DNA from 3 places in the Mycobacterium sp. E2699 genome. Region 3 is predicted to be linked to each of the others. Evidence: riboswitches for the same ligand, from Rfam matches in the RefSeq annotation. Region 3 holds a riboswitch; each other region holds the start of a gene.
The links. A riboswitch is a leader RNA that binds a small molecule or an ion and turns the genes downstream of it on or off. The one in region 3 is predicted to bind magnesium.

Region 1 (7,897 bases), on a different contig from region 3:
AGTCGACGTTCATCAGGCCGCCGGCGCTTTCGGGGTTGAACCCCATCAGGGTGATCACCTTGGTGCGCTGCGGGGCCGGCATCAGGTCGAGCACCCGCCGGCGTCGCGACTGACGCAGGTCGGCCACCGCGTCGGCGGCATCGTCGGCCCGCATCCGCGCCAGCAGGGCGGCGACCTCGTCATCGGGCATGCCGTTGAAAAGGCGGCTCGCCTTCTCGGGGTCCAGCTCCTCGAACACGTCGGCCTCCAGCTCCGGGTCGCTGCGGACCCGGTCGAGGATTTCGCCGCCCTCGGCCTTATCGGCCACTTCGATCAGATCGGCGATCTCGGCCGGTTTGAAGCCGCCGACCCGTCCCCAGTGGCGACGTATCGAATCGGAGCGGACGTGGCCGATCAGCGGCTCGAATGCCTTCCAATCCCGAGGCGCCTGGCCGCCGGATCCCTTGATCAGCCCGAAAAACCTTGGGGGCCGGCGGGTGTCGATCCGGGTGAGTACCCACCCGGCTCCGGTGTCTTCAAGTCTGGCGTCATAGGCGCGTACCAATTCCACGGCCGCCACGTCGATCAGCCGGTGCCCCAGCACATCGGCGCGCAACAGCACCTCACCGTCGCGGCGCTCAAAACCGCGAAGGTCAACCTTGTTTCTTACCAAGAGAATTCGCTCCGCCGCAAACTCGTCGATGGCCTGGCTACCGATGAACACCTGTCGCCCGCCGACCCCGGCCACGATCCCGGTGACCAGCGGATAGTCGTCGACCCCGCGCAGCCGAACGATGACGTCCTCGACCCGGCCCACGGCTTCGCCGGACCGGGACAGCACCGGCGCGCCCAGCACCTGCGAAAGGTCGATCACGGGCAACCCGTTGCGGGACTCCGACGCCCTGTCCGATGTGCTCATTTGTTCCTCCTGGCACTACCAATGGCGCTTGGCTCGTTGCGTCCCGCCAATCCGTCCTCGATTCCCCGATTTATCGCGTCGGCCAGAGCGGACCCGTCGCTCAAGTTGTTGAATGCGCTCGGGCCGGCGCCGTTGCTTGGCGGTGCGCCCCGGCGCGCTCGGTGCGCCACAACCGCGATGGCGATCGCGGTAGCGATGGCGGCGCCAATGCGACTTCTCATGCTCACGGCCGGCCTCCAAAGGTGTGCGGCTAGCCCGCGGCCGGGGGGCGACCCAGGATGCGCGGGCGAAACCCGTAGATGGGTGCGCTGAACTCGTCGTCGGCCGTGGCCCCCATTCCCCCCAGCGGCACGCCCGGGATACCCGCGGGCCCAACGTCTTCCATGACCATCGGGGTGGCACCGATGCTCTGGTAGGCCCCTGCGCCGAGTTGGGTCGTCGATACAACGGGGCTGATGGTCGCTCCGGTGTCGCCCCACGCCGGCGGTACCGACAGGGAGCCCACCAGATTCGCGCGCGCCATCTCCGCGGTGGCCAGGCCCGGCAGGCCGGTCGCTGCCACCGGCTCCGCCGAACCAAGGCCGGCCGCCACGCTCGGCGCGTCCGCCGCCGCGGCGCCGGCCGCGGTGTCCGGCGCGTAGAGGAAGCTGTAGGCCGTCGCGGAATCGATCATCGACGTCGGGTTGATCAGTCCGCTGGTCGTGAATGCGTTGGTGAAGTTGGCGATCGAGGCATTGGAGACGCTGCCTCCCAGCAGCGCACCGTTGGACCCGCTCAGATCGTTGAGGATCCCGGAAAGCCCGGTGGTGTCCTGGTTTGACCCGGGCGCCACGATGCGTTGCAGCTGTGAGATGACGCTTTGAAGTGGTGACTGCGTGGCCGACTGAGTAGCCGCGGCCGATGTGCCGGCCGCCTGGGTAACCGCGTTGGACTGGTTGGCCGCGCCGCCGTAATTGGTGGCCGATTGCGGAGCGGTGAACGGCGTCAACTGTGTCGCCGCGCTCGAGGCGCTGGCGTAGCCGTTCATCGCGGCGGCATCCTGTGCCCACATTTCCGCGTACTGGGCCTCGGTCGCCGCGATCGCCGCGGTGTTCTGCCCGAAGACATTCGTCGCCGTCAGATTCGACAGCTGAACGCGGTTGGCCGCGACGACCGCCGGGGGCACCGTCGCCGCAAACGCCGACTCGTAGGCGGCCGCGGCGGCGTTGGCTTGCGTGCCGGTCTGCTCGGCCTGGGTGGCGGTGGCGCTGAGCCACTCCAGGTAGGGCGCGACGGCTGCCGTCATCTGCATCGACGACGGCCCGAACCAGCTTTCGCTGGTCAACCCCGCCACCACGGCGCCGTAAGTGGCCGCCGCGGAACGCATTTCAGCGGCCAGGGCGTTCCAAGCGCCGGCCGCGGCCACCATCGATGCCGACCCGGGGCCGGAATACATTCTTGCCGAGTTGATTTCGGGCGGCAATGTTGCAAAGTCGATCATCACAAGCACCTCTCCTGTCAACCGGCGGCCGGTGGGCGTGGCATGACGACGGGTCGGAACCCGTACTTCGGAATGGCGCGGCGCAGGCGCTTGGCCGTCGTCGCCATCGGCCCGGCGAAGGCCCCGGGCCCCCCGGCCCCACCCGATCCGATATCGCTGAGGCCGGTCGCGGGCGTGGCTGTTGCGGCCGGGGTGATGTTTGCCGCGGAGGCCCAACTCTTCGGCACCGACAGCGCGCCGACCAGGTTGGCATGACCTATCCCAGCCGACGCGGCCGCGCCCAGGCCGGGAAGGCCCGCGGACGCCAGCGAGCCTTCCGCCGAAGCGGCGGCGCCCGCATCCGCCGACGCCGCCGCCGCCTTGGGGAACAGGTAGTTGAACCCCGCGACGGTACCCAGGATGAACTGCGGGTTGAACGGGCCGCCGGCGAGCGCTCCGTTGACAACACCGGTGCTGACGAAGCTGCTGTTGAAGAAGCTCCACAGCGACGAGTTGGATGACCCGTTGAGGAACTGCGCCAGTCCATAAAACGGCGATGACGGGTCGGAACCTGTGGCCAGCAGGCTTTCCAGCCACCCGATGACGCTGCCGGGGTTGCTCGATGTCGCCGACGACAATATCGACTGCGCCGTTCCGGCCGGCGTCTGGGCGGCCTGGGCAACGGCGTTGGCCTGGTTGGCCATTCCGTCTGGGTTGGTCGTGGACCGCGGCGGGCTCAGCGGCGTCAAATCCGACGCAACGTCCGATGCGCCGGCGTAGCCGTTCATCGCTGCGGCGTCTTGTGCCCACATTTCGGCGTATTGGGCCTCGGTGGCCGCGATAGCCGGTGTGTTCTGCCCGAACACGTTGGTGGCCACCAGCGCCGCGAGTTGGGCCCGGTTGGCCGCGATGACCGGGGGCGGCACCGTCATGGTGAACGCCGATTCGTAGGCGGTCGCGGCCGATTGAGCTTGGGTCCCGGCCTGCTCGGCCTGGGTGGCGGTAGTGCTCATCCACTCGAGGTACGGCGCCGCTGCGGCGGCCATGGAGATCGATGACGGTCCGAGCCAGCTCTCGCTGGTCAGCTCCGACAGCACAGAGCCATAGGCGGCCACCGCGGAACGCATTTCAGCGGCCATCGTGTTCCACGCCGTTGCAGCGGCGAGCATGGGCCCCGACCCGGGGCCGGAATACATTCGGGCCGAGTTTATCTCCGGCGGTAGCGCCGCAAAGTCGATCATTGTTCTCCCCCTTGGGAATTCACTGCGCCGCGGCGGCGTTGACGGCCTCCGTCGCCGCGTACGATCCGGCGCTGCTCAGCAACGTGGCAACGAACTTCTCGTGCATCTCGGTGGCTTGAGCGCTCAGCGCCTGAAACGTCTGGCCGTGAACGGCGAACTTTGCCGCGGTTACGAGCGATACCTCGTCGGCGGCCGCGGGCACCACGCCGGTCATCGGGGTTGCGGTTGAAGCGCTCTGGGCGGCCAGCGCCGACCCGATCGCCTGCAAACGGCTGGCGGCGGCGGCCAGCGATTCCGGTTGCGCAGTGACAAAAACCATCGGAACTCTCCTCACGCGGATAAGCAGGGCTTGGGCTGCGGGCGCGCCAAGGCGCACACCGATGTCACGTCTCAGCGGGCGCGCTGGACGCGAGAGCTAGCTTCTTACAAGAGGATTCAGGCCGAAACGACACCGGGGCCGGGTCGAGACGAAACGCCGACGAATCCTGAACAGGTTAGATGTTTATCGCTCGGAATCAGTTTCGCTCCACCTCCTCACGGCCGGGGCATGCGGGGATGCCACGTATTGCACATGGGATGAGCGCCCGGCAACGCGACCGAGCCCGGCACCCCTCTCGTCAGAGCTTCGGCACCACACGGCGTATCCGGCTCGATCGGAGCCGGAAGCCACTTGGGCTCAACCCTTAATCCGGGAGGAGCTGTCCTGACCCTGGGCGTCTTTCGACGTTCGAGGTCAGTGGCCTATATCCGTGCGGACGCCTCACCTAGCGAGGTGCTTGCATGGCATATGGTGCACCCGAACGCCAAGCCGAGTCAAATAAACAGCGAGCTAACAGAAACTTTTCGCTTGCTCGACAGCCGGTAGCCGTTCGCCAGGTCTGGCCAATTGGGTTGTGCCTCAACATGATCCGCAAAGTCGACTGGCATAGCGATAATCGAGATAGCGATGGTTTCAGCTGAATTTTTACGGTTTCTTGACGGGTGCCAGACCGCCGCGCCGGCTACGGCCCGCAGGGCTGCGCGACGAGTCCCTGAATAGTGGTTTGGCGCAGCGGAGCATGACGGTTGCGCCGGCCCACCCGGAGCCGGATTGGGGTTCAGAACCGCGCAGCCCGGCGCAGCAGCGCTAATCTCGTATCTCCGATGGAGCGAGGTAAGTGCGTCCACCTGGGACCCGATTGGTTTTCAGAGGGGGGCCGGGCGCTTCGGAAGGGTCGGGTGGTGGGGTGGGCGGCTCCATCACGGGAATGGGCGACTCACCCGCCGCGAGTGGTGTGGCGTTGCTCAACCCGGCACCGCTTCCCGCGCCGGCCGCGAAGGCGGCCACGAACGCGCAACCGGCGATCGCCGTTTTGATCTTCACGTGAGACGGCATCAACTCTCCGCATCATGTCGGGTCACCTACGTTGCCATCGTGACACCCGAAGGTTGTGCAAAGCATTTCGCCGCTATTGCAAAAACGTAAAATTGCGTCGGCTGCGGTCGGGCGCTGCTGCCAGGCAGTACCGGGGAGGTCCAGGACAGCTGGGACAACCGGTGTACGTCAGCTACAGCCCCACCGGGATCGGGACGACGACCTTCGATTTCTGGGCGCGGACCGCTGCTACGACGCCTTGGTGCCCGGCGGTGACGGGCCGTCGATGAGCCCGCTCAACTCGGTGCGCGACCGGATGCCGAGCTTGCCGAACACGCTGCGAAGGTGAGAGTTCACCGTGTGCGGGGACAGGCAAAGACGTTGCGCCACGCCGCGATTCGTGGCGCCGGCCGCGACCAGGTGGGCGACCTTGAGCTCGCTGTCGGTTAAGCTGTCCAGCCCGGTCCGCGGGCGTGGCCTGCCCACCACCCGACGTGACACGCCGTGTTCGCGCAGGGCTTGGCCGACTCGACGGGCATCGGCGATCGCACCGCAGCGCACGTAAGTGTCGAAGGCGACGCCGAGCTGGTCGACGCACTCCCAGACGCGGTTGGTCCGTGCCAGTTCGGCGCCCGCGTCCTCGGCTGCGGCAGCGTGCAGCAGCGGCCGGGACAACTCGCTCAGCGACTTGGCCGCCACGACCAGCGCGTCGGGGTTGCGCTCGAGGATGGCGCGCGCGTGCTGGGCGACCGCGTTGAACAACGTCGCCCCAGGTCCTTCCCGTGCGAGCAACTCGGCGGCGCGCAAAACCTGTCCGCGCAGCCCGGGGTCACCGGCGGCGGCCGCGACGCGGGCGGCCAGGACGACGTGATCGAGGTCGACGGCCCATACGGGAGCCTGCAGCAGTGCGAAGTCGTCGGTAAGCCAGCGCTGCGCCTCCTGGGTGTGGCCGCGCTGCCATGCAGCATGAGCGAGGGCCGCCACCCCCTCCCGTCGATGGGCGGGCCCGCCCGCCGCATAAGCGTCACGCGCATGAATGGCGACCTCACGCAACAGTGGGCGGTCGTCGGTATGCACTGCGACCCGGGCCAGCGTCATCAGCCCGATCCGGCCCCCGATGCGCGTCCAGTTCATTCGCTCCCGCGGGGGAAGCGACTCGACGGCGGCGCGCGCCGCGTCCAATCGCCCGGCGGCCAGATCGATGAGTGCCTGTACTTGGGTGAGTAGCTGAAGCGCCATCTGGTTGCGTTGTGCGCGAGCCACTTGCAAGCTCTGGAACACACTCGTCGCGGCCTCGTCGACGGCGCCGATCGTGACAAGAAGGATGGCGCCGTTCACCGCGGCGAAGTGCCGCACGGCCACGGGTTCCGCGCTGCGCGTCAGGGCGTCGAGGTGCTCGAGGGACTCCTCGGTGCGCCCGGCGTGCCCGTCGGCGCAGTTCGCCAGCGCCACCGAGAGTTCGGCGAGCACGCCGGTCAGCACGTCATCGGTCGAGGCCGCGGCTTGCTGCGCGTCGCTGACGGCGCGGCGGAGATCGCGGGCCTGTCCGTCCATCGCGAGGTTGTAGGCCAGCCAGCCGAGATGGCGCGCCCTGGTGAGGTTGCTGATGCTGGCCAGCTCCAGGGCACGCCGGTTTTCCGCCGCGCGCTGGCCGGCCGGGCGCGGCGACAGCATTGAGAGGCCAAGCCGGACGTCCGCCTCTTCCTGCGGCGACAGGTCCTCGGAAAGGGTTGCCGCGGCGAGCTTTTGCGCCTCGCCGTGCCGCATGGCCTGGTTGAGCAGCACGACGGTTTCGGCGACCAACGGCCCGCGCGCCCGATGCCGCCAAGGCAGCAATCGCAAGGCGCGTTCGCTGATGTCGGCGGCGGTGGACGGATCGCTGGCCGCGAGCGATTGCGCGGCGTGCCGCAGTGCCCGAATCGCTACCCTGTCGCCGACCTCGGCGCTGCTCAAGAGTTGGGTCGCCACCTCCGCGGGCGGCGCACCGCCTTCCAAAAGGGCGGTCGCGACGTCACGCTCCATCGCTCGTCGCAGCGACCGCGGCAGCGATTCGCGGGCGGCTTGCCGCAGCAGAACGTGCCGGAACCGCAGCCGGTCGCCGTCCTCGGCCAGCAGGTCGGCGCGCACCGCCTCCTCGACTGCCGAGATCAGCCCGACTGGGCGGCGTTCGAGCAACTCGGCCAGCAACGCCGCCGAAAAGCTCTCGGGCAGAACGCAAGCGACCTGCACCACCCGGCGCGCTTCCGCCGACAGCCGGCCCACGCGTTCGTCCAGGGTGGCGGTGAGCCGCCGTGGCAGCTCGTGTCCCCTGACGCTGGCACGCCCGCCCGTGACGCTGATTCTGTCCTCTTCCTGCAGCCCATGGATAAGCTCCATCACCAGAAAGGGGTTGCCGTCCGCCAGGCGCGCCAGAGCGAGCAGCGACGCGTCGGCCTCCGCGCGCAGGACGTCGGCGACGATGTCTTCCACCGCGGTCGTTTCGATGCCGCCCAACCTCAATACCCGCGCGCCGTCGCGTTCGAGCAGGTTGACCGTCGCGGCGACCTCCGGGCCCCCGGCGCCGGTTCGCGTCGCGAGCGCCCACAGCACGCGGTCGCGGGCGAGGCCGGCGGTCAATGACCGCACGGCCAGCGCGGTCGCATCGTCGGCCCAGTGGAAGTCGTCGATAACGATGACGATCGGCGCTTCCGCCGCCGCCGCGCCGATCGCGCCGTGCAAATCCCGGACCACCGCGTGGTCCACCGTCGCGGGCCCGGCGCGGCCCGGCGCCGGGCTCTGACCGAGCGCCGGATCGGCGCTCCGGATCGCCATGAACAGCGGCGCAAACGGAACCGTCCGCTGATGCTCGAAGCCCTGGCCGAGCAGCGGTCGCACGCGCCGGTCGGCGCGCGCGACGAATTCCCGAAGCAGCCGGGTCTTCCCGATACCCGGCGCGCCCGTCACGA
Region 2 (7,897 bases), on a different contig from region 3:
GTCAGGTCGTCGTGCGGGAGGGCGGCGAAGGTCATCGACTGGAAGTCTTCGATGGTGCTCATGGTGTGTTCCTTAACTGTGGTCGCGACCCCCGTTGGGCCGCCGTCACAGGTAGGAGCAGCCACCCCCGATGGCTCGGACACTTTTTTCAGAAATTTTTTTCTCGAGAGTGCAACTGCCGACGGGCTCACTCGCGAAATGTGTCGCCAACTGCACTTTCGCGGTCAGAAGGGATAGCCGCCGGCCCGCAGGGCTTCGCGAATCCGGGCTATGACGATGTCCGGTCGATTGCGCAGTAAGTCGGCACTGACCCGAATGATGCGCCAGCCCCTGCGCTCCAATTCAGCCGCACGGTCGATGTCGTTGGCACGAATGCGCGGGTCGGTCCAGTGCTGCGCGCCGTCGTATTCGACGCCGACGCGCCACTGCTCCCACCCCATGTCGATGCGCGCCAGCGCAGCACCCCACTCGTTATGCACCGGTATTTGGGTTTGCGGTCTGGGTAAGCCGGCGAAGATGATCGCCAGTCTGGTGCGAGTTTCCTGTGGCGATTCTGCGCCCGCGTCGACCAGAGCGAGCACTTGTCGCAGCTGTCTCACACCCCGAGCGCCACGGTGGGCGTCGATCAGCGGTTCGGTCTCTTCGACCCGAAGGCCGGTGGCCCTGGCCAACGAATCGACGGCGATGACGGCGGGAACCAGCCCGGAGCGCCTTCCCAGGTCGAACGCGGTGCGAGCTGGCGCCGTGACCGGGACGCCGTTGACGATGGTGACCTCCCCGGCCAGCAGCGACTCGTTCCGGGTGACGATCAACCGCGGCGGACGTTTGCGATCGCTTATGAGTTCCGCCGGCGCCTGGGGATCGACCCATTCCGCGCCGAGAAGTGCAGCCGCTGAATTCTCGGCCACAACCGCCTTCTTCCCCGACCACAGCCAGGCGGCCACTGCCCTGTCTTTGGCGGTCAGAGCGCCGCCACGCGGTTGGTAGACGTTGCGATAGATCCGCGTGCACGATCGTCGCAGCTCGCGTTCCGTGAATGTGCCCGCGTCCACCGCGTGCGTGCCGATGAATGGTGTTCCCTGTGCCATGGGCGCAGACTGCCATCGCCCCCCGACACAGCGCGAGAGTGCAACTGCCGACGCCGCTACTCGGGAAACGCGTCGCTAGTTGCACTTTCGCGGTCAGGCGGTCACACCTTGGCGATCGTCACCCGGACGCCGTCGCCGATCTCCGCGCCGTCGGCGGGCTCGCCGAACTCGAAGCTCGTCGCGAGGATCTCCCCGGCGATGAGGTCGGCGTGCGTGCGCGCCCAGTCGGCCCGCTCGGCGGGCACCGACATCACCACGGAGATGCGGTCGGACACGTCCAGCCCGGTCGACTTGCGCAGCTCCTGCAGCTCGCGGATCCGGTCCTTGGCCCAGCCCTCCGCCTCCAGCTCGGGGGTCACCGTGCCGTCCAGCACCACCAGCCCCGCCCCGTCGGGCAGCGCGGCGGTGTAGTCCGGGTCGGCCGCCACCAGGCGGGAGCTGTACTCGTCGGGCTGCAGCACGGCGGGGCCCGCGGTCAGGGTGCCGTCGGGGTTGACGACTCCCGCACCGGCCTTCACCGCCTTGATGGCGGCCTGCACATCCTTGCCCAGCCGCGGCCCGGCCACCCGCGCGTTGACGGTGAGCTCGAAGGAGCCGTAGGTGTCGATGGCGTCGGTGAGCTCGACGCGCTTGACGTTGAGCTCGTCGGCGATCAGGTCGACAAACGGCTCCAGCCGCCGCGGATTCTCAACCGCCACGGTCAGTTTCGGCAGCGGCAGGCGCACCCGCAGCTTCTTGGCCTTGCGCAGCGACGACGCGGCCGAGCAGACTTCCCGCACCTGGTCCATCGCGGCGACCAGATCGGGATCGGCTGGAACGGCGTCCGCGTCGGGCCAGTCGGTCAGGTGCACCGAACGCCCGGACGTCAACCCCCGCCAGATGATCTCGGTGACCGACGGGAGCAACGGCGCCGCCAACCGGGCCGTCACCTCCAGCACGGTGTGCAGGGTGTCGATGGCGTCGGCGTCTTCCTCCCAGAACCGCGAACGCGACCGTCGCACATACCAGTTCGTCAGCGCCTCGGTGAACTGGCGCAGCTGCTCGCAGGCCCCGGAGATGTCGCAGGTCTCCATCGACTCGGTCAGGTCCGCACGCAGCTCGGCCAGCTTGGCCAGGATGTAGCGGTCCAGCACATTGGTCGAATCGGTGCGCCAGGCACCGACTTTCGGCGCATACAAAGCCAGGAAGCTGTAGGCGTTCCACAAGGGCAGCAGCACCTGGCGTACGCCGTCGCGGATGCCCTGCTCGGTGACGATCAGGTTGCCGCCGCGCAGGATCGGCGAGGCCATCAGGAACCACCGCATGGCGTCGGAGCCGTCGCGGTCGAACACCTCGGAGACGTCCGGGTAGTTGCGCAGCGACTTGCTCATCTTCTGGCCGTCTGAACCCAGCACGATCCCGTGCGCCACACAGGTTTTGAACGCGGGACGGTCGAACAGCGCGGTGGCAAGCACGTGCAGCGTGTAGAACCAGCCGCGGGTCTGGCCGATGTACTCGACGATGAAGTCGCCCGGGTAGTGGGCTTCGGGCTCTCCCGCCGCCCCGCCCAAGAACCACTCGCCGTTCTCGAACGGGTAGTGCACCTGGGCGTACGGCATCGAGCCCGAGTCGAACCACACGTCGAGCACGTCGGGGATGCGCCGCATCGTGCTGCGGCCGGTGGGGTCGTCGGGGTTGGGCCGCGTCAGCTCGTCGATGTAGGGCCGGTGCAAATTGGTGGGCCGCACCCCGAAGTCGCGCTCCAGCTCGTCGAGGCTGCCGTAGACGTCGACGCGCGGGTAGGCGGGATCGTCGGACTTCCACACCGGAATTGGCGTGCCCCAGTAGCGGTTTCGCGAGATGGACCAGTCCCGGGCGCCCTGCAGCCACTTGCCGAACTGGCCGTCCTTGACGTGTTCGGGGTACCAGGTGATCTGCTGGTTGAGTTCGACCATGCGGTCCCGGAATTCGGTGACCGCGACGAACCACGACGACACCGCCCGGTAGATCAGCGGGTTGCGGCACCGCCAGCAGTGCGGATACGGGTGCTCGTACGTCTCGTGGCGGACCAGCACCGCGCCGTTCGCCGCCGCCGGGCCGGTGCCGTTCTTCAGATCCCGGATGATGTTCGGGTTGGCGTCGAAGACCCGCTGCCCCTGGTAGTCCGGGACGGTCGCGTCGAAGCGGCCTTTGGAATCCACCGGGGTCACCGGCGCGATGCCCGCCGCGTCGCAGACCGCCATGTCGTCCTCGCCGTAGGCCGGCGCCATGTGCACGATCCCGGTGCCGTCCTCGGTGGTGACGAACTCGCCCGCCAGCACCTGAAAAGCCTTGGGGCTGTCCATGAAATACGGGAACGGCGGCAGGTAGCGCATGCCCAACAGCTCGGCGCCCGAAAGCGTGCCGAGCACCTCGGGCTCTTCACCGAATTCGCGGGCATAGCCGGCCAGCCGGGCCTCGGCCAGCACGAACCGCCGCTCCCCCACCCGTACCTGCACGTAACTCACCTCGGGGTTGACGGCCACCGCAAGGTTCGACGGCAGGGTCCACGGGGTGGTGGTCCACACCAACAGGTAGGCCCCATCCAACGCCCCGCCGACCACCTTGAATCCCACGGTCAGCGCCGGGTCCTGGCGGCTCTGGTAGACGTCGTCGTCCATCCGCAATTCGTGGTTGGACAGCGGGGTTTCGTCGCGCCAGCAATACGGCAGCACCCGGTAGCCCTCGTAGGCCAGGCCCTTGTCCCACAGCTGTTTGAACGCCCAGATCACCGACTCCATGTAGGACGGATCGAGCGTCTTGTAGTCGTTGTCGAAGTCGACCCAGCGCGCCTGCCGCGTGACGTAGGCCTGCCACTCGTCGGTGTAACGCAACACCGATTCGCGGCAGGCCTCGTTGAACGCGGCGATGCCCATGTCGTCGATCTGCGATTTGTCGTTGATGCCCAGCTGGCGCTCGACTTCGAGCTCGGCGGGCAGCCCGTGGGTGTCCCAGCCGAAGCGGCGCTCCACCTTGTAGCCGCGCATGGTGCGGTAGCGCGGGACGATGTCCTTGACGTACCCGGTGAGCAGGTGGCCGTAGTGGGGCAGCCCGTTGGCGAACGGCGGCCCGTCGTAGAACACGTACTCCGGGGCGCCGTCGCGGCGGGCGATGCTGGCCCGGAAGGTGTCGTCACGGGCCCAGTAGTCGAGGACCTCCAGCTCGAGCGCCGGAAAGTCCGGCGCCCCCGGCTTCGGATACGCCTTGACGTCAGCGTTCTCGGTCACGATGTGTGTCGTCTCCTGTGGCCGTCCTGCTCTGGCCGGGGACGACGACGCGCACGGTGCGCGAGCGCCGCGGTACCACCCCGCTTGCCGCGCTGTCGCGCGACCGCTCGATGCAGGCTGTGACGGGCCTACCCGTTCGGTTCTACTGAGCCGTGCCGGCCGTTCTTCCGAAGGCTCCCCGGTGATCGCCGGATCGATGCCACTGCGTCGATTCTACGGATGCCGCACTCCAAGGGGCCACCTGGCCTCAGGCAAGACCTGCGGCCGGGTAGCCCCTCGGAGCATCGATGGTGCCCACTACGCCCGGACCTCGAGCACACCGGCCCGCCACAGGGCGGCGTACACGTGACGCACGCCAACGGCCAAGAAGTGCGCGGCGCCGTCCACCAGCGGGTCGCTGATGACGATGGTCCGGCTCTCGGCCCGGCGCACGGCCTTCTTGGGGGCGGGGGCCGGGGTCGCGTCGCGCACCACCGTCAGCTTGCGGGCGGGCGCTACGGTTACTACTTCGTCGTGCAGAACTGCGGTCATGATCGCCTCCTGGCGGGAATCCCAAACGAGCGCTGATTGGACTGACGTGTCCCATCCCGTTGTGGTTCCGATCCGAGAGTGCTTGGCCGCGAAGGCGATTGGCTAACCGCGAACTTCGCGCCGGAGGTCGGATCGGGACGGAACACTGCCCGGACTTCGATCCGGACTGTCGCTGGAACTCATACGTCCCTCACCTCCTCGACGTCACGACGCGTGCGGTTGTCCGCACGATCCACGCGCACCACAAGGAGTCCAGAAACCGGCGACCGCCGGAGATCCGCACCCCTCTCGTCAGAGCTTTGGCACTACACGACGTGTCCGATATTCCGGAAGCCACCTGGGCTCAACCCTTAAGCCGGGAGGAGCTGTCCTGACCCGGGGCGTCTTTGGACGTTCGGGGTCAGTGGCCTGTATTCGTGTAGACGCCTCACCTAACGAGGTGCATACGCGACCGATCATGCACGACGGCTATGACCCGGTCAACGCGGTGTGCGCCTTGTCACTCAATCTTTATGCGTTTATTACGCGCGCACACAGCATTCAGCCAGGGTCGGCCCGTTCCAACACCCGCGCCGCCACGAAATCGGCGCTGACCACGCGGCGGCGCCGGTCACGTATCGACCAGACCGTCGAGCCGGCCGATCGTGTCGATGAACTCCTCCACCATGTCCAGCACCACCGAGCGCACCGGGCGCACCTTGTCCAGCGAGCCGACCACCTGGCCGACGAAGTAGGTGGCCAGCTCGCGCGCCTCGGAACCGGGATGGGTGGCGGCCTGGTTGATACGCACCTGCGCGCCGGTGACGAGGGCGGTCTGCAGCGGCATGCCGAGGGGATCGGGAGTGTCCGGGCGGGCCCACTCGTCGGTCCAGGCGGTGCGCAGCATCCGCGCCGGCTTGCCGGTCATCGACCGGGATCGCACCGTGTCCGACGAGCTCGCCGCCAGGAACTTCTCCTTGACGACGGGAACCGTCTCGGCCTCTTCGGTGGTCAGCCACACCGATCCGCACCACACCCCTTCGGCGCCCAGCGCCAGGGCCGCGGCCACCTGCCGGCCGCGGGCGATCCCCCCGGCGGCCAGGACGGGAACCGGCGCGACGGCATCCACCACCTCGGGCACCAGCACCATGGTCGCCACCTCGCCGGTGTGGCCGCCGGCCTCGGTGCCCTGCGCGACGATCAGGTCGACACCCGCGGCCGCGTGCCGCCGCGCGTGGCCGGTGGTGCCCGCCAGCGCGGCCACCAGGACGTCGTGCTGGTGGGCGCGCTCGACGAGGTCGGCGGGCGGGGGCCCGAGCGCGCTGGCGATCAGCCGGATGTTGTGGGCGAAGGCGACGTCCAGCAGCGGTTCGTACCCCTTGGGCGAGATGTTGAGGCCGCCTGACGAGGCCCGGGGCTCCTCGGCGGGCGGCGCGACGCCGTAGCGGGACAGGATGTCCTCCACGAACGCGCGGTGCTCCTCGGGCAGCAGCCCACGGGCCTGTTGGGCGTCGATTCCGCCCTGCTCGGCGCCGACGTACTTGGGTGGCAGCAGCAGGTCGACCCCGTAGGGCTTGCCGCCCGTCTGCTCCTCGATCCAGGTCAGCTCGTTCTGCAGACGCTGGGGGCTGTGCGCGACAGCCCCGAGCACCCCGAACCCGCCCGCGTTGGTGACCGCGGCGACGACGTCGCGGCAGTGGCTGAAGGCGCAGATCGGAAATTCGACCCCCAGCATTTCGGCGACCCTGGTTCGCATTGCCCGACGCTAAGAGTTAGGCGACTGATAAGTCAATCGTGAGGCGACCGGCCGTCCGGCGGCCAGCTGGACACCCCCTCTTCCAACGGAACCTGGAGGCTGTGCAGGATCGACGCGACCATTCGCCACGCGCCGATCGCGGTGACGAGCTCGATGAGAACCGTTGTGTCGCCGTGTAATTCGCGCGAACAGGCGGCCCAACTGTCCGCGCTGACGGCGCCGTCGCGCAGCACGTCGTCGGTGGCCGCCAGCACCGCGCGCTCAACGGGCCCGAAGCCGTCATGCCGCTGCCAGTCGCGCACGCCGAGCATGTCGTCGGGGCTCACGCCCAACAGCGACGCCACGCGCCAGTGCTGGGTCCACTCGTAGTCGCACGCGGTGAGCCAGCCGATCCGCATGATGACGAGCTCGCGCAACCGCGGGTCCAGCGCGCCGTGCCAGAGCATGGTGGCGAGCAGGTCGTTGAGGGCGCGCGCCAGTGTCGGATGGTTCAGCAACACCTGGAAGATGCTGAGCTCGGCCATGTAGTCGGGCACCGCGGCTTCGTCGGCGGCGGCTTTGGCCTCGTCGAGCGGCAATCTGGGGACCCGGGCTTGCCCGATGGGTGCGGTCATGGTGCGAACACTCCGTGCGCTTGTGAGACACCTCACGTTCACCGGCCATCGTAGCCAGCCGCGCGTCTCGCCAGGCGGCTTTCGCCCGGCCGGAGCGCCGGCGAAAAGTCCGCAACGCCAAGGCCGAACCCCGGGGGGCATCGCACCCGGTGCCGTGCGGTGCCGGCAAACCCCGCGAGCGCTCTGGCCAACCGAATGCCTCTGGGCCCCTGTCGCATACGCCCACCACGGTCCACCGCCCGCGAATGCGGACAACCCGGCCGTCCCGCCAGATAACTGCGCCGCCCTCGGGCCAGGCGACCGTTCGGACCACCGGCATATCCCCGCGCGGGACGAATCCGCCGACTTTTAATCGGGACTTAACTTGCAATCTTAAAGATTTCAGCGATTTCCCTGCGGGCTTTCCCAATAGCCCCTACTATGGCGGGATTACGCATCCCGATGCAGCGCATCGGGGTGCCCAATTTGGTTTCCGCCGCGGCCATTCCGGGTCGGGCGACAACGTGCTGCCCCGCCGCCGCGGTGGTGACAACGCGCATGGTCTGGTTTGCCACGCAGGTCCGCACGTCGCCGGAGCAGTTGCGGCACAGCGCCTCTGGCTCGACTAGAGTTCACTGTCACGGCCAATTTTCGTGCGAAAAGTATGTGAACGCTCGGTGCCTCGAGCTTCCTGTCAGCGACGAT
Region 3 (7,897 bases):
GGGGTTGGCGAAAAGCTGTGCGACGCCCGCCGCGTTGTTCGGGTTCAGCACGGGCGGCTGCGGGGTCTTGAAGTCCCCGCCGATGTCACTGGCCTTGATCAGCAGCGAACTGTAATCGGTGGGCTGACCCTGCGACGGAGCCGTCACCGTGCCCGAACCGCTCGACGAAGTGGCAGCGCCCGAAGACGACGTCGTCGAGGAGGAGGGCGACGAGTTCTTCTGGTCATTGCCGCAGCCGGTGACCACGGCACCGACCGCGACGGTGGCGACCAGCCAGCCGCCGACGGTGATCCGAGCGAGATCCATGGCGTTCCTTCCGCGTCTATCCACAGTCCGCGGCGCCTGACGCTACTGCGAAATGCCGGCAGGAACAAGGCCTGCGCCGGTCAAACGGCCGGCCCAGGTTGGCGGCCTATGCTGGCCGGAGCAAGGGCGATCCGGGGAGGGAGACGACATGACGGCTGGGGTGGCGCGTGCCGTACGGTTCGACCGTTACGGGGGCCGTGACGTCTTGTACGTGGCGAATGTGGAGATGCCTTCGCCCGGCCCGGGTGAGGTGGTGGTCGAGGTACGCGCCGCCGGGATCAATCCCGGCGAGGCCGCCATCCGAACCGGGGCGCTGCACGAGATGTTCCCAGCCACCTTCCCGTCCGGGCAGGGCAGCGATCTCGCCGGGGTCGTGACAGCCGTCGGACCCGGAGTGACCCGGTTTTCCGTCGGCGACGAGGTGCTGGGGTTCAGCTTCCGCCGATCCAGCCACGCCACCCACACCGCCGTTCCGGTGGATCAGCTGATCCGCAGGCCAAGCCAAATGAGTTGGGAAACAGCAGGTTCGCTGTACGTGGTCGGCGTCACGGCGTACGCCGCCGTGCGCGCGGTCGACCCGCAACCGGGCGAGACGGTCGCCGTTTCGGCGGCCGCGGGCGGCGTCGGCAGCCTGGCCGTGCAACTGCTGACCCTGCGCAAGGCGCGGGTGCTGGGCATCGCGGGTCCCGGCAACTTCGACTGGCTGCGCGCCCACGGCGTCACCCCCGTCGCCTACGGCGACGGGCTGGCCGATCGCCTGCGGGAGGCCGCACCGAACGGAATCGACGCGTTCATCGACCTGTTCGGCCCCGAGTACGTCCAGCTCGCTGTGGATCTCGGCGTCGCGCCCGAGCGCATCGACACGATCATCGCGTTCCAGAAAGCCGGCGAGGTCGGCGCCAAGACCGAAGGCAGCGCCGACGCGTCGACAACCGAGGTGCTCGCCGAGATGGCCGACCTGATCGTCACCGGCGCCATCGAGTTCGAGGTCGCGGCCAGCTATCCGCTGGACCGGGTCGCCGACGCCTACGAAGAGCTCGAGAAGCGGCACACCCGCGGCAAAATCGTTCTGCTGCCCCAAGGTTCACAGTGAGGCAGCCGGTCCGACCACAGCGATCTCGATGACCTTGATGATGACGAACACGATGGCCAAGACCAGGTAGCCACGCAGCGTCAACAGTCCCGCCCGGCGGAGTGGCGACATCGTCGGACGCTCCAGACCGGCGAGGTTGGGGGTTTGCCAGTTCGCACGGTCCTCTCGGCGCAAGGCACGCTGCTCGGCCCTGGTGAGCGACCGGGCATCGTCGATCTCATCGACCTGCTCGGGATCCAGACCATCGCCGAAGCGCTGCACGATGGCTTCCGCCTCACGCCGATCGCTGGACCGCCGACCCGCGACGATGGCGGCCGCGCCGCCGACGATTCCGACCACCGCGCCGATTGCGAGGCCTGCCTCGATGGCGGCGGTTGGCAGATTCTTGAAGAACGTCGTCGCCGTCAACGCCAGCGACAACAGGACCAGAGACCACACGATGGTCCACGCGATGATGTTCTGGCGCACCGTGTTTATCCACGGCCCCAGCACTGCGCGGTCGTTGCAGAGCAAGACCAGAAACACCGTCGCCGAGGGCAGCAAGACACCGGCCAGCGCCTGCACGCCCTGGGTCACCAGGCCCAGCACGTGATCGGGGCTGAAGGCGACCGCAGCGGAAACCCCGAGCAGCAATGCGTATCCGCCGTAGAACAGCGGGGCCTCGGTGAGCTTCCAGTGCAGTGAGTGTCGCCTGCCCATCGCGTCACCGATGGCGTAAGTCGTGGAAAGCCCGATGGCGTTGGCCCCGATCAGCGACGCGTCCAGTAGGATGATCGCGAACAGCACCGCCACCGGCTTGCCCAGGTGGTCTCGCAGACTGGTCGCAACCGCACCCGCGTCGGTGAAGTTGCCGACGTCGGTGGTTCCCGCCAAACCGAAGGCGGTCACGGCCATCAGCGCAGTCGCGCCGGCCATGACCACGACGATTCCGATGACCAAATCGGCTCGGGCGTAAGGGATCCAGCGCGCCGTAATGCGCTTGTCCACGACGTTGGACTGCTGGAAGAACAATTGCCAGGGGGCCACCGTGGTGCCGACGATCGCAACGGTCAACAACAGCACGGTGGAGTTGAGCCCGCCCGGGAACTGCGGTACCAGTCCGCCGGCGGTTGCCTTCAGGGAGGGATGCACCATCAGCACCATCGGGACGATGAGCACGTTGACAGCGATCAGCAGGAACATCAGTCCTTCCCATCGCCGAAACGACCCCCCGGCCACGACGGCGAACAACAACACGGCAGCGGCGGGGATGGCGATGATCTTGGGGCAGCCCAAAAATCCGAGCGCCAGCGAGACGCCGATGAATTCGGTGACGATCGTCAGGGCGTTGAGGATCAGCAGATCACCGATGCTGAACGCGCCCCAGAACTTGCCGAACCGCTCGAAGATCAAGCGGGCGTGGCCCACCCGGCTGACCGCTCCCAATCGCAGCACCATTTCCTGGTTGACGTAGAGCACGGGGATCAGCAGCGCCAACGTCCACAACAGCCCCATCCCGTAGTTTTGGCCGGCCTGCGCATAGGTCGCGACGCCGCCGGCGTCGTTGTCGCCCACCATCACGATCAGCCCGGGGCCGGTGATGACCGCCAGGGTCCGCAGGCGGCGCCAACGCCCACTGAAAGCGTCGAAGCCGCCGGTGCCATCGCGCCGGATTCGGCCGAACGCGCCGACGATGTCGCCGGTGTGCGCCGAGTCCAATACCGCCTGGCCGGCGCCGTCGGAGCCTGGAGGCGGAGCCACTGCTCCGCCGCGACTGAATGCGGCGCGCAAGCCGCCACGATGCTGGGTCGGGGTCGAAGTCATAGGAGTCCGGCTCTCTCAAGTGGATTGGTGGGAGACCGCGATAGCCGGCCAGTCACCCGGCGACGGGCGCAGTGCCCGCCACCGGGCGGCCGGCGGGGCCGATCACCGACGGCCGTCCGCGCTGCCCGACGGGTGCCCGCCGAGCGACGCCGTGATTACCGCGATAGGCATCCGCGACACATACAGGTTGGCCCGCTCCTGGGGAGTCAGTGCGGTCCGCATGTGCAACTTGTTCGCAAGCAGCCGCGCCGAACGCAGCAACGCTTCTCTGCGTCCACCGGTGTGACCGGTGACACGCTGTGTAACAACAAAAACCATGATCTTCTCCTGTCGCAGGTCCGATCGGTTCGTGGCATGCGCGGCGACCCCGGAAAACCGCGTTGCGACGCGCGGGGTCAGACGGAAGCCCGAAAACTCAGGCGGCAGAAGGAATGCCGGAACCGGGTCGGGACAAGACGGATTTCGGATAGGGACTGTCGCCGGGACTCATCTCGCCCTCACCTCCTCACGGCCGGGACACACGCGGGTGTCGTCACATTCACCTGAACGGGAGAGGCTCGAATCACCGGCGGCAGAGCGCCGATGGCACCCCTCTCGTTCGGAGCTTTGGCACTGCACGGCGTATCCGGATTTAGCCGACGGTCGCGATCCGGAAGCCACTTGGGCTCAACCCTTGGGTCCGGGAAGAGCTGTCCTGACCCGGGGCGTCTCTCGACGTTCGGGGTCAGTGGCCTGTATCCGTGCAGACGCCTCACCTACCGAGGTGCTTGCCCGTCCATCTTGCCCGAGGCCCGCGAGCTCGTCAAACTCGTTTACGCAACCTTGACGTGGGTTTGCGTTAACCGGCGCCCACCGGGGCCGTCCTTCGTTCCATCGGTCGAGGCCTACCCTCGACGGCATGGCCAATACTTTGCAGGCGCCCAACGTCGCGACGCTCCTCGACCGGATGTACGCCGAAACGAAAGATCAGATGTCGCGGTTGCGCGAGATGCACGGTGATTTCGACCGCCCGATGAGCGCGCAAGAGCGCGCCGACGCCATGAGCGAGTTCTACATCCCGGTCACACCGGAAGCCGGCCGCCTGCTGTATGCCCTGGTGCGCGCGACCCGGCCGGCGACGATCGTCGAGTTCGGCATGTCCTTCGGAATCTCCGCGGTGCACCTGGCGTCGGCGGTGCGCGACAACGGCACCGGGCGGGTGGTGACCACCGAGCTCAGCGCCCCCAAGATCGCCGCGGCCAGGCGGACATTCGCCGAGACCGGTCTGGATGACGTGATCACCATCCTCGAGGGGGACGCGCTGATCACGCTGGCCGAGCTGGACGGGCCCGTTGATTTCGTGCTTCTCGACGGCTGGAAGGACCTCTACCTGCCGGTGATCGAACTGCTCGAACCGCGCCTGACGACGGGCGCGTTGGTCATCGCCGACAATGCCAGCGCCGAGGACACCCGACCCTATCTCGACCGGGTGCGCGACCCGGGCAACGGCTACGTGAGCTTCAACTTTGCCGTCCGGGAAAGCGACAGCATGGAAATCAGCTGCCGCACGGGCGATTAGGGTCAGCGCAGGGATTCCTCGAGCCACGGCGTCAGCCATTTCACGCCTTCTGGGGTGAGGTGGACGCCATCGCTGCGCACCTTGATGCCGTCGACCTTGGCGGTGTAGACGCCGTCGGGGCACAGCTTCTTGTTCAGGTCGAGGATCCGGACATTCGGGTGGTGGGCAACGGTCCTGCGCAGCATGGCGTTCCACAGGTTGACGCGGTCGGGTTGGTCCTCCGGATAAAGGCGGCCGTCCGGCTTTTCGCCGTCCCGGCTGTAGGGCACGGTGGCCACCACCACGCGAACGCCAGTGGCGCCCACGATGTTCAGTGCGCGTTCGAGTTCGCCGTTGAGGTAGGCGTCGAAGGTGGGGTCGCCGATGTGCGTCCACTGGCCCTCGTTGACGCGGTCGACCGTTTCCCACCGGCCGATGATCAACAGCGCGACGTCAGGCTGGTCCTGGCTCATCTGCGCCGACCATCGGATGGGCCAGCCGTCGCATTCCGGCCGCTGCTCGAGGGTTTGGCCGATGTACCGGTACGGGGTCCCGCGCACCAGGCTGCAGCCGATGACCGTGTGGTCCAGAAAGGCGAATCCCGGCGTGGGCGGCAGGTAGTGCATCCACGTCCACCCGATCGAATCACCGAACACCGAAACCGTGAAGGGCCGGCGCGGATCGCGCGGCGCGGGCCGGCTACCGGCGGGCGGTGAGGGCGAGACCGCGGCGACGGCCGACACCCCCGGTGGCAGGCCCGCCTCGCGCAGACCGGGCCCGGTTCCCACCGGAATGACCAACAGCGTCACCGCAGCGGCGCTGGCCACGGTGGCCGCCGCCAGCGGCAACAGGGGCACCCGCGCCGGCCGCCAGCGCCGGATCGGCTGCTCGACCAGCCACCACGACGCGGCGGCGACCGCCACGGTGGCAGCGCACCGGGCGGCGAACAGCGGCAACCCCGACCATCCGGTGCGTTCGCCGTTGAGCGCCAAGAAGATTGGCCAGTGCCACAGGTAGACGCCGTAGGAGATGGTGCCCAGCCACACCAGGGGGCGCAGGGCGAGGATGCGGGCAACAACGCCGCGCTGTTCCATCGCCACCGGCGCGACCACGAGGACCGAAGCGATCGCGACCCCGACCAACAGGCCGTGGCGAAACTCGCCGGCGCCGCCGGTCGCATAGTGGGTGGCCGCCGCCAGGCCGGCCAGGCCGAGCATCGGCAACAGACGGGCCACCCGCCTTGCCCACCGGGTGCGGATCAGGCACCAGCCGCGGTTCATCGATGGCCAATCCCGCACCAGCAGAGCCGCCGCCGCGGCGCCGATCAACAGCGCCTGCGCGCGGGTGTCGGTGCCGAAATAGATCCGGTCGCGGGTGGACTCGGAGGCGAGGACGACGGTGAGCACCGCGGACGCCAACGCCCCCACCGTCGCGATCACGAAGGTGGCGAACCGCACGCCGCCGACGGTGGCCCGTCGGAAGTAGCGCCTGGCCCGCGCGGCCAACAGCAGGGTGACCGCGATCAGCAGGACCGGCCAGACGAAGTAATACTGCTCCTCGACCCCGAGCGACCAGGTGTGTTGAAGCGGCGAGGGCGGGGCGCCCTGGGTGAAATAGTCCGTCTTCTGCGCGACGAACCGCCAATTCGCCACCCAGAGGAAGGCCGCGACCGCGTCGTCACGCAACCCGGTGAGCGACTGGCTGGGCAGCAGCTCGCGGGCCGCGCCCACGCTGAGCACCATCAACAGCAGCGCCGGCACCAGCCGGCGCGCGCGCCGGATCCAAAAGCCGGTCAGCTCAATGCGGCCCGTGCGCCGCAGCTCGTCCAACAACAGCGAGGTGATGAGGAAGCCGCTGAGGACGAAGAAGACGTCGACGCCGATGAACCCGCCGCCCACGCCGGGGATGCCGCCGTGCCCGACGAGCACCAGCGCGACCGCGATCGCGCGCAGGCCGTCCAGCGCCGGGATGCCGCTGCGGCGGTCCGGTTGATCCCAGATCGCGATCCGGCCGGCGCGGCGCACCGGGGCAACCCACCGGGGCCGGGAAGCAGAACGCGCCGGTGCGGGGTGCCTCCCGCCCGGCTCAATGTCCGTTGCTGATGCGCCCTGACCCGCTTGTCGCCCGGCGCCAAAGTTGATGCCGATACGTCGCTGCCCCTCCTCTTGATCGGAGCAAGCCTAATTGCGGCGCGGCCGGGACAGCCGGAAAGACACGCGCGGGGAGCCGGGTATCAGAGCGGAAATCGGTTCAGGACACCGTGGAAGCGTTCCCGCATCAGCGCGGTGCGCTCGGCGGGGGTGACGCGCGCGGTTTCCGGCGGTAACGCGCGCGCGAGGTCGGCGTGTTTGGCGAGCCGGGTCGCCAGTGTCGCCGGCCGACCCGCGAGCAGGTGGCGGTAGGTGAGGTTGCCGCGCTCGAATCCCTGGGTGTCGATCCAGTTGCGGAAACCCGGGTCCCGATGGGCCAGAATCAGTCTGACTTTGCCGTCGTTGTCGACCGATGCGCGGCTCGGGGTGTAGCTCACCGGCCGGTACAGGTAGTCCATGCTGGTGAAGTAGGCCCCCATGTTGGTGATCATCCACAAGCCCTCGTGGGCGTCGAACTCGACGATGAGGGCTTCGTCGGGCGCCAGCTCCCAGTACATGTTGGCGGCGGTTCGGCCGCGTTTGGCGTCCGCCTCGGATGCCGCCGGGGCGGGGAACCTGTTGGGGTGCTCGCCGTCGACGCCGCCGTGGGCGAACGGGAACTCGGGCCAGTCGCTCATCAGGCCGGTGACGAATTCACCCGCCCAGCGCATGGCCGCAACCATCGTGTCGGGAGTCGGCAGCGGCTTGGGCGAGTCCATGTCGACGCGCTCGATCCGCATCCGCGCGGGACGCTCGTCCCAGCGGTCGAAGCCCTGGCGGATGAACAGCTTGCGCGAACCGGCGGTGGTCGGCAGCCAGTTCGGCCCGCGCTCGGAACCACCGACGTACAGCTCGAACGTGCCGTCCGGCTCGACGCGGAGTTGGTCGCCGAACAGGTTCGCCTCCGGCACGTCACCGAACGGCTCGTGCAGGACGTGTGGACCGTCCGGACGCGAGCCTTGCACGGTGACGTTGAAAAACGGTGCGGTGCCGCGGGTTCCGCTGATGCGGTACGTCGATTCGCCGTCG

Region 1: it holds a riboswitch for magnesium, as region 3 does, so the genes downstream of both, A5696_RS22125 (PE family protein) here and A5696_RS27870 (hypothetical protein) in region 3, are expected to answer to the same signal.
Region 2: it holds a riboswitch for magnesium, as region 3 does, so the genes downstream of both, A5696_RS05310 (Rv1535 family protein) here and A5696_RS27870 (hypothetical protein) in region 3, are expected to answer to the same signal.

The regions. Positions count from the first base shown of each region.
Region 1 is NZ_LZJH01000126.1:129,316-137,212, forward strand. Features, by position in the region: gene A5696_RS22110 (magnesium transporter MgtE N-terminal domain-containing protein) at 1-898, opposite strand, end outside; gene A5696_RS22115 (PPE family protein) at 1,149-2,378, opposite strand; gene A5696_RS22120 (PPE family protein) at 2,396-3,598, opposite strand; gene A5696_RS22125 (PE family protein) at 3,618-3,917, opposite strand; M-box (ykoK) riboswitch at 4,201-4,377, opposite strand; gene A5696_RS22130 (LuxR family transcriptional regulator) at 5,202-7,897, opposite strand, start outside.
Region 2 is NZ_LZJH01000036.1:545-8,441, forward strand. Features, by position in the region: partial or broken gene A5696_RS27575 (hypothetical protein) at 1-62, opposite strand, end outside; gene A5696_RS05300 (DUF559 domain-containing protein) at 225-1,088, opposite strand; gene ileS (isoleucine--tRNA ligase) at 1,190-4,333, opposite strand; gene A5696_RS05310 (Rv1535 family protein) at 4,631-4,864, opposite strand; M-box (ykoK) riboswitch at 5,141-5,310, opposite strand; gene A5696_RS05315 (nitronate monooxygenase family protein) at 5,475-6,599, opposite strand; gene A5696_RS05320 (carboxymuconolactone decarboxylase family protein) at 6,632-7,201, opposite strand.
Region 3 is NZ_LZJH01000147.1:199,918-207,814, forward strand. Features, by position in the region: gene A5696_RS26210 (hypothetical protein) at 1-306, opposite strand, end outside; gene A5696_RS26215 (NADP-dependent oxidoreductase) at 455-1,399, shown strand; gene A5696_RS26220 (NRAMP family divalent metal transporter) at 1,391-3,202, opposite strand; gene A5696_RS27870 (hypothetical protein) at 3,305-3,520, opposite strand; M-box (ykoK) riboswitch at 3,785-3,972, opposite strand; gene A5696_RS26225 (O-methyltransferase) at 4,101-4,760, shown strand; gene A5696_RS26230 (acyltransferase family protein) at 4,763-6,763, opposite strand; gene A5696_RS26235 (DUF1214 domain-containing protein) at 6,973-7,897, opposite strand, start outside.